DNA from 2 places in the Paenibacillus sp. FSL P4-0081 genome. Region 1 is predicted to be linked to the other one. Evidence: a T-box and tRNA genes for the amino acid it is inferred to sense, from the RefSeq annotation. Region 1 holds a T-box; the other holds one or more tRNA genes.

Region 1 (4,194 bases):
AAGCTCATACGCAGGCAAAGTCACTGCTTTGGTGCCGGCATTTTTAAGGGTGAGCTGATAACTCCATACGGCATTGCCATTGTCTGCATGCACACTTGCGTCCGCGAGCTTCATGTCTACAATATTGCTGTCGATGGAGATCTTCTTGGTATAGCCGGCCGCCACGGTGAAATCAGCTGTACCCGCAGCAGGAAGGGAATAGGAGGAGACCGGAAGATAGAGCTTCAGCCCTTCATCCAGCTTGGCGATCTGCAGTGTCATCTTGGTGACGTTCATGTAGGAGGGAATCTCAGTCATATAGTAGAGCGTCTTCTTCTCCTGGGGCTGAACCTTGTATTCAGAGCTGCTGTCATCCAGCGCTAGCGTGAAGGTAGAGCCGCCCGAGGATTTCAGGTACAGGCTGTAGCCAGGGTCTGTGAGTACTTTGGTGCCCAGATTCGTTATACTGAGTCCAACCTTGGCATAGACCTTGCCGTTATATTTGTAGATTTGTGCAGACTCAGCTTTGGTGTTGACCGGTATGCTGCCAAGTTCAACTTTGCGGGTCTCACCCGTAAGGGCGGACAGCGAGTAGTTAGAAGGAACGGTAAAAGTGCCTATGCGCTGTTCATAATTGGCGGCACTGAAGTTCCAGCCGTACATGTTTACTTTAAGCCCTTTGGCCGAGGCGGCTGTTCCAATATTCGCATAATATGTAATGCTGGTGCTCTGCTTAGCAGCGATCTTTTTGACAGCACTGTCTGCGCTGACCGGGATTCCCTTAATGATGCTGCCGCCGGCAGTCACGATTTTGGAGAAATAATTGACCATATTGACGCTGCTGCTTGCATTGTTAGTATAGGTGAGTGTATAAGTAAGAATATTTCCGCCGGTTTGGCTCTGAATGCCTACATTGCCCAGCTTCACACTAAGCGTGGTGCCGAGCTTGATTGCGCTGAGGCCTGTAAGACTGGAGACTTCCGTTACTGTGGCAGCTGTTTTGGCAGTGGTTGTACTGGCCGAGGCAGCAAACGCCGTGGTTCCCGCGCTCCCCGCGAGTTGACTTGCAGCAAATGTACTGAGTAACAGCAGAACAAATGCTTTTCTTCGTTTAAGCATGAATTTCCCTCCCTGTATAAAAGCCGATACTATCCAAAAGCCGCCCTGTTCTAATGAGGACAGCCAGGCTTATCTCAAAAGGGAAAATATCAAATTCGGCTGAACGTTCGCTGAAAAAAAGCCCCCAAAACCGCGCTGAAGCTTAAAGGAAGCTTAAAGGAAGATAAAAATTAACCTAAAATTGTGCAACTTGTCAAAAGCGCCGTTATTGCATATAATAAATAGACATATCTTCCGAACTGGAAGATCGAATGTATTTGACACAATCCGCATAAATGCATTGATGGAGAAGAGTACGCAGTGCCTGGCTTACAGGGAGGAAGCGCCGCAGATTGAGAGCGTTTCTAAGAGAGCAGAGCTGCCGAAGTTCACTCCGGAGCAGTTCCCTGAATTCCATTCAAGGCTTCCTTGAGGGACACAGTAGGGGATACCGGCCGCAGACCGTTATTTCTGTTAAAGTGAGACAGGTCTCCGCCGGTCCGAAAGAGGGAATATTGCTCTTAAGGGAAGCGTCGCAGCCGTCTAACAAGGGTGGTACCACGGTCTTTTCGTCCCTTTACCGGGAGGAAAGGCCTTTTTTTGTTGACAATACGAGATTTAAGGGGGCAGTACAAAGCATGAAAGAGAAATTGGAAGCATTGAAGGCCGAGGCATTGGCTAAGCTGCAGGAGGTAACCGATCCGCAGATTCTGAATGATTTGCGCGTCAAATACCTTGGCAAAAAAGGTGAGCTTACGGAGGTTCTGCGCGGTATGGGCGGACTCAGCGCGGAAGAACGCCCGGTGATCGGCCAGGTGGCCAATCTGGTGCGCAGTGCCATTGAAGAGGTAATCGGCTCTAAGCAGGAAATCTTCCAGCAGCAGGAGACACAGAACCGCCTGAATGCGGAGAAGGTCGATGTGTCGCTGCCGGGCCGCGGCCTGCCGCAAGGCGGTATTCATCCGCTGAACCGCGTAATTCAGGAGATTGAGGATATTTTCATCGGCATGGGCTACCGGATTGAAGAAGGTCCGGAAGTAGAGACAGACTACTATAACTTCGAGGCTCTGAATCTGCCGAAGAACCATCCGGCCCGCGATATGCAGGATTCCTTCTATTTAACAGAAGATCTTCTGATGCGCACACAGACTTCTCCGGTGCAGGTCCGCACCATGCAGGCTATGAAGGGCGAAACTCCGGTCAAAATCATCTGTCCGGGCAAAGTATTCCGCCGCGATGACGACGATGCGACCCACTCCTTCCAGTTCCATCAGATTGAAGGCCTGGTTATTGGCCGCAATATCCGCATGAGCGACCTGAAGGGCACCCTGCTGCAGTTCATGAAGGAGATGTTCGGTCCTACAGCAGGCATCCGCCTGCGTCCGAGCTTCTTCCCGTTCACCGAGCCGAGTGTTGAGGTAGACGTGAGCTGCTTCAAATGCGGCGGCGAAGGCTGCCGTCTCTGCAAGCAGAGCGGCTGGCTGGAAATCCTCGGTGCCGGCATGGTACATCCGAATGTGCTGCGGATGGGCGGCTACGACCCTGAGATTTACAGCGGCTTCGCTTTCGGCGTAGGCGCAGAACGGATCGCGATGCTGAAGTATGGCATCGATGACATCCGCTACTTCTACACGAATGATATGGGTTTTGTGAAGCAGTTCAAGGGGATTTAGAGATTTGGCGGGTGTGCGTGGTGCGGGATTGGAAGGGTTGCAGTAGATTTTGAGTTGCTGTTTCTATACCTGTTAAAAATGAACCGGAGGGGAATTTTGGAACTGTAGGAGCGGTAGCGTCCGCCTTTGTGTTTGGATTTCTACCGCGAATAGCGGTTTGAATCAGGAAATCCAAACACAACAGCGGCCGGAAGTCCAAATATTCCTTGCAGGGGCACTATTAACAGAGAGTTTTGAAGCAGGAAGGAAAGATCGTGCAGCGGCTTACTGGCAAGCGCGTCAAGCACTGACGGCATGGAGATAAATACATCTGAAACAAAAGGAAGTGTGCGAAAATGAAAGTATCAACCGCCTGGCTGGCTGATTATATATCGCTGGACGGGGTGACCGCTGATGAACTCGCGGACAAAATCACTACCGCCGGCATTGAGATTGACGGAGTTGAACGCCGTAACAAAGGGATTTCCGGAATCGTAACCGGCTATGTGAAATCCAAAGAAAAACATCCGGACGCCGACAAGCTGAACATCTGCATCGTGGATGCCGGACAGGGCGAGGATCTGCAGATTGTCTGCGGTGCCAAGAATGTCGCAGCGGGACAGAAGGTTCCGGTCGCACTGGTTGGCGCTAAGCTGCCCGGACTGGAAATCAAGAAAGCTAAGCTTCGCGGCGTGCTGTCGCAGGGGATGATCTGCTCGGCCAAAGAGCTGGGGCTGAACGACAAGCTGCTGCCCAAAGAGCTTCAGGAAGGCATTCTCGTATTGCCTGAGAATACGGAAGTCGGCCAGGATATTCTGAAGGTGCTTGGCCTGAACGATGAGATCCTGGACTTCGATCTGACCCCTAACCGCTCCGACTGTCTGAGCATGATCGGTGCTGCTTATGAAGTGAGCGCAATTCTGGGCCGTGACCTGCAGCTGGCAGATCCGGCGGCAGAGCTTGTGGAAGCAGGCGGACGGGCAGCGGATTCCATCACTGTCAATATTGAAAATGAAGAATACTGCAGCCATTATGCAGTGCGTTATATTGCCGGAGTGAAGACAGCTCCATCCCCGCTGTGGATTCAGAACCGCCTGATGGCGGCCGGGGTACGCCCGATCAACAACATCGTCGATATTACCAACTATGTGATGCTGGAATACGGACAGCCGCTGCATGCGTTTGACGGCGATCAGCTGGCAGGCGGAACGATTGGTGTACGGTTCGCTCATGAAGGCGAGCTGCTGACAACACTTGACGGCCAGGAGCGCAAGCTGGAGCCGCAGATGCTTGTCATCGCTGACGGGTCAGGAGCTATCGGCCTGGCTGGCGTTATGGGCGGATTATCGACTGAGGTTACTGCAAATACCGTCAATATCGTATTGGAATCCGCCAAATTCGACGGCGGGACTGTACGCAAGACCTCGCGTCAGCTGGGTCTGCGTTCTGAAGCTTCCCAGCGCTT
Region 2 (4,194 bases), 3.3 Mb from region 1:
TCTTGCCACAACCGGCAATACGCCCTCCCGTTCGTAGTAACGCAGCGTATATTGGCTCAGTCCGCTTTTTTGTGCTATGGTTTTGATGCTGTATCCCATTATTGCAGCTCCCTTCTGTCAGCTGGTATCGGTTTCACCTCTTAAGGTAACACCATTTGGTTTCTATGAAAAGCCGCTCTATAAATCTATTGACTTACACCTAACTCTAAGGTCTAAGCTTAACACTGTACCTTCATTTAAGGAGTGAATAATTAATGGTAAAAAGAATTAACGTTGCTAATGGTGCGCTGGAGGTCGCTGAAATCTCCCTGGGCTGTATGCGGATTGCAGATCTGTCACCACAAGAGGCCGATGTACATATTCACAGCGCCCTTGAGGCTGGCATAGACTTTTTTGACCACGCTGACATTTATGCTGCCGGTAAAGCTGAGGAGGTGTTCGGCGACGTGCTGGCTGCAAGTCCGGGCATGCGTGAGCAACTGCTGATTCAGACCAAATGCGGAATCCGTAATGGCTTCTTCGACTTCTCCAAAGAGCATATTGTGAGCTCGGTAGAGAACAGCCTGAAGCGCCTGAAGACCGATTATGTCGATGTTCTGCTGCTGCACCGCCCGGACACCCTTATGGAGCCTGAAGAAGTAGCAGAAGCCTTTGATCAGCTGGAGAGCAGAGGTTTGGTGAAACACTTCGGCGTCAGCAACCAGAATCCCCTGCAGATTGAATTGCTGAAAAAGAACGTCAAGCAGCCCCTGCTGTTCAACCAGCTTCAGCTCAGCGTAATGGTCACCGGCATGATCGATTCCGGGATCAACGTCAATATGACAAATTCCGGATCAGTTGTCCATGATGGAGGCATCCTGGAGTATAGCCGCCTGCATGATATGACGATCCAGCCTTGGTCACCGTTCCAATACGGTTTCTTTGAAGGCGTATTCCTCGGCAATGAGAAGTTCCCGGAGGTGAATGAAGTCATTAACCGTCTGGCTGCGGAAAAAGGTGTAGCAGATACGGCCATCGCCATCGCCTGGCTCCTTCGCCATCCGGCTAAGATGCAGCCGGTGGTCGGTACCACCAACACAGCGCGCTTGCTTGATATCGCCAAAGCTTCCGATATAACCCTCAGCCGCCAGGAATGGTACGAGATCTACCGCGCGGCCGGGAACGTGCTTCCTTAAGTGAGTCTTAGCATCAACATATAAAACATATAAAACCCGCAACGAATTTGATGATCTAAGTTCGTTGCGGGTTTTATCCTTAATTTGAGATGGAGTATAAATATAAAAATCCCTCAGGAGTCAAACTCCTAAGGGACTAGTTTCATAAATTATACCGGCGAGAGGACTCGAACCTCCACGGTTTCCCACTCGATTTTGAGTCGAGCGCGTCTGCCATTCCGCCACGCCGGCATATACATAGAATTAGTTCTAAAAGATAATGGAGGTGCCACCCAGATTTGAACTGGGGATAAAGCTTTTGCAGAGCTTTGCCTTACCACTTGGCTATGGCACCAAAAAAATGGAGCGGACGACGGGAATCGAACCCGCGACCCTCGCCTTGGCAAGGCGATGCTCTACCGCTGAGCCACGTCCGCATATAATGGCTGGGGATATAGGAATCGAACCTATGAATGACGGAGTCAAAGTCCGTTGCCTTACCGCTTGGCTAATCCCCAACATTTGATTTAATAAAATGGGGCGACTGATGGGTCTCGAACCCACGAATGCCGGAACCACAATCCGGTGCGTTAACCCCTTCGCCACAGTCGCCATATGAAGCTTATTTAATTGCAATGCCTTATAACCCTTATAAAAGAAATGGGGCGACCGATGGGTCTCGAACCCACGAATGCCGGAACCACAATCCGGTGCGTTAACCACTTCGCCACGATCGCCATATTAAATTTTATAGGATATTACTTGGCAGGGGCAGCAGGAATTGAACCCACACCAACGGTTTTGGAGACCGTTGTTCTACCTTTAAACTATGCCCCTAAAAATGGTGGAGGCTGATGGATTCGAACCACCGAACACGTACGTGAGCAGATTTACAGTCTGATGCGTTTGGCCACTTCGCTAAGCCTCCGAGGATGGTGCCGGCGAGAGGACTTGAACCCCCAACCTACTGATTACAAGTCAGTTGCTCTACCAATTGAGCTACACCGGCATATTAAGTTGTAAAAAATATGGTGGCGCGGGAGGGAATCGAACCCCCGACACAAGGATTTTCAGTCCTTTGCTCTACCGACTGAGCTACCGAGCCGAACATTTCTTCATAAAGATGGCGGAACCGACGGGATTCGAACCCGCGATCTCCTGCGTGACAGGCAGGCATGTTAGGCCAACTACACCACGGTTCCAAATTGGTTGCGGGGGCAGGATTTGAACCTGCGGCCTTCGGGTTATGAGCCCGACGAGCTACCGGGCTGCTCCACCCCGCGTCAATGTTAAAGATCTATTCTGTTAAAGATAGATGGTGGAGGCTGAGGGGTTCGAACCCCCGACCCTCTGCTTGTAAGGCAGATGCTCTCCCAGCTGAGCTAAGCCTCCATATATGACTCGTATGGGATTCGAACCCATGTTACCTCCGTGAAAGGGAGGTGTCTTAACCCCTTGACCAACGAGCCATGCTGATTAAATATTTGTAAGGTAAAGCTACGGAGAGAGAGGGATTCGAACCCTCGAGACGCTTGTGGCGCCTACACGATTTCCAATCGTGCTCCTTCGGCCAAACTCGGACACCTCTCCAGATGGCTCCCCGAACAGGACTCGAACCTGTGACAACTCGATTAACAGTCGAGTGCTCTACCAACTGAGCTATCAGGGAATATACATATCAGGCTTGATCACCTGAAAACTGAATCCGAAACGAATCTGCATTCTTCGAAATTTGGATAAGCCCTCGACCGATTAGTATTGGTCAGCTCCATGCATTGCTGCACTTCCACCTCCAACCTATCTACCTCGTCGTCTTCAAGGGGTCTTACTAATTGGGAAATCTCATCTTGAGGGGGGCTTCACGCTTAGATGCTTTCAGCGCTTATCCCGTCCGTACGTAGCTACTCAGCCATGCTCCTGGCGGAACAACTGATGCACCAGCGGTACGTCCATCCCGGTCCTCTCGTACTAAGGACAGCTCCTCTCAAATTTCCTGCGCCCACGACAGATAGGGACCGAACTGTCTCACGACGTTCTGAACCCAGCTCGCGTACCGCTTTAATGGGCGAACAGCCCAACCCTTGGGACCTACTTCAGCCCCAGGATGCGATGAGCCGACATCGAGGTGCCAAACCTCCCCGTCGATGTGGACTCTTGGGGGAGATAAGCCTGTTATCCCCAGGGTAGCTTTTATCCGTTGAGCGATGGCCCTTCCATGCGGTACCACCGGATCACTAAGTCCGACTTTCGTCCCTGCTCGACTTGTAGGTCTCGCAGTCAAGCTCCCTTATGCCTTTGCACTCTGCGAATGATTTCCAACCATTCTGAGGGAACCTTTGAACGCCTCCGTTACTCTTTAGGAGGCGACCGCCCCAGTCAAACTGCCCGCCTGACACGGTCCCCGTACCCGGTAAGGGCACTAGGTTAGAACCTAGATACGATCAGGGTGGTATCCCAACGGCGCCTCCGCAGAAGCTTGCGCTCCTGCCTCACCGGCTCCCACCTATCCTGTACAGATCGTACCCAAATTCAATATCAAGCTGCAGTAAAGCTCCATGGGGTCTTTCCGTCTTGTCGCGGGTAACCTGCATCTTCACAGGTATTAAAATTTCACCGGATCTCTCGTTGAGACAGCGCCCAAGTCGTTACGCCATTCGTGCGGGTCAGAATTTACCTGACAAGGAATTTCGCTACCTTAGGACCGTTATAGTTACGGCCGCCGTTTACTGGGGCTTCGGTTCACAGCTTCGGGTTTAACCCCTAACCACTCCCCTTAACCTTCCAGCACCGGGCAGGCGTCAGCCCGTATACTTCGCCTTGCGGCTTCGCACAGACCTGTGTTTTTGCTAAACAGTCGCTTGGGCCTTTTCACTGCGGCCCCCTCGGGCTATTCACCCTACCGAGGCACCTCTTCTCCCGAAGTTACGAGGTCATTTTGCCGAGTTCCTTAACGAGAGTTCTTCCGCGCGCCTTAGAATTCTCTTCTCGCCTACCTGTGTCGGTTTGCGGTACGGGCACCTTCTCCTGGCTAGAGGCTTTT

The links. A T-box is a leader RNA that pairs with one kind of tRNA and senses whether it is charged. The one in region 1 lies ahead of pheS (phenylalanine--tRNA ligase subunit alpha), so its partner is inferred to be a tRNA-Phe.
Region 2: it encodes a tRNA-Phe, which carries the amino acid that the T-box ahead of pheS (phenylalanine--tRNA ligase subunit alpha) is inferred to sense. The anticodon was not compared.

Annotation. Positions count from the first base shown of each region.
Region 1 is NZ_CP009280.1:2,255,771-2,259,964, forward strand. Features, by position in the region: gene P40081_RS09555 (hypothetical protein) at 1-1,098, opposite strand, end outside; T-box leader at 1,370-1,657, shown strand; gene pheS (phenylalanine--tRNA ligase subunit alpha) at 1,716-2,750, shown strand; gene pheT (phenylalanine--tRNA ligase subunit beta) at 3,086-4,194, shown strand, end outside.
Region 2 is NZ_CP009280.1:7,398,361-7,402,554, forward strand. Features, by position in the region: gene P40081_RS31330 (MerR family transcriptional regulator) at 1-99, opposite strand, end outside; gene P40081_RS31335 (aldo/keto reductase) at 255-1,175, shown strand; tRNA gene P40081_RS31340 (tRNA-Leu) at 1,328-1,406, opposite strand; tRNA gene P40081_RS31345 (tRNA-Cys) at 1,436-1,509, opposite strand; tRNA gene P40081_RS31350 (tRNA-Gly) at 1,517-1,591, opposite strand; tRNA gene P40081_RS31355 (tRNA-Gln) at 1,598-1,672, opposite strand; tRNA gene P40081_RS31360 (tRNA-His) at 1,691-1,766, opposite strand; tRNA gene P40081_RS31365 (tRNA-His) at 1,816-1,891, opposite strand; tRNA gene P40081_RS31370 (tRNA-Trp) at 1,918-1,991, opposite strand; tRNA gene P40081_RS31375 (tRNA-Tyr) at 1,997-2,082, opposite strand; tRNA gene P40081_RS31380 (tRNA-Thr) at 2,088-2,163, opposite strand; tRNA gene P40081_RS31385 (tRNA-Phe) at 2,184-2,259, opposite strand; tRNA gene P40081_RS31390 (tRNA-Asp) at 2,279-2,356, opposite strand; tRNA gene P40081_RS31395 (tRNA-Met) at 2,361-2,437, opposite strand; tRNA gene P40081_RS31400 (tRNA-Val) at 2,471-2,546, opposite strand; tRNA gene P40081_RS31405 (tRNA-Glu) at 2,552-2,623, opposite strand; tRNA gene P40081_RS31410 (tRNA-Ser) at 2,655-2,744, opposite strand; tRNA gene P40081_RS31415 (tRNA-Asn) at 2,748-2,823, opposite strand; rRNA gene P40081_RS31420 (23S ribosomal RNA) at 2,887-4,194, opposite strand, start outside.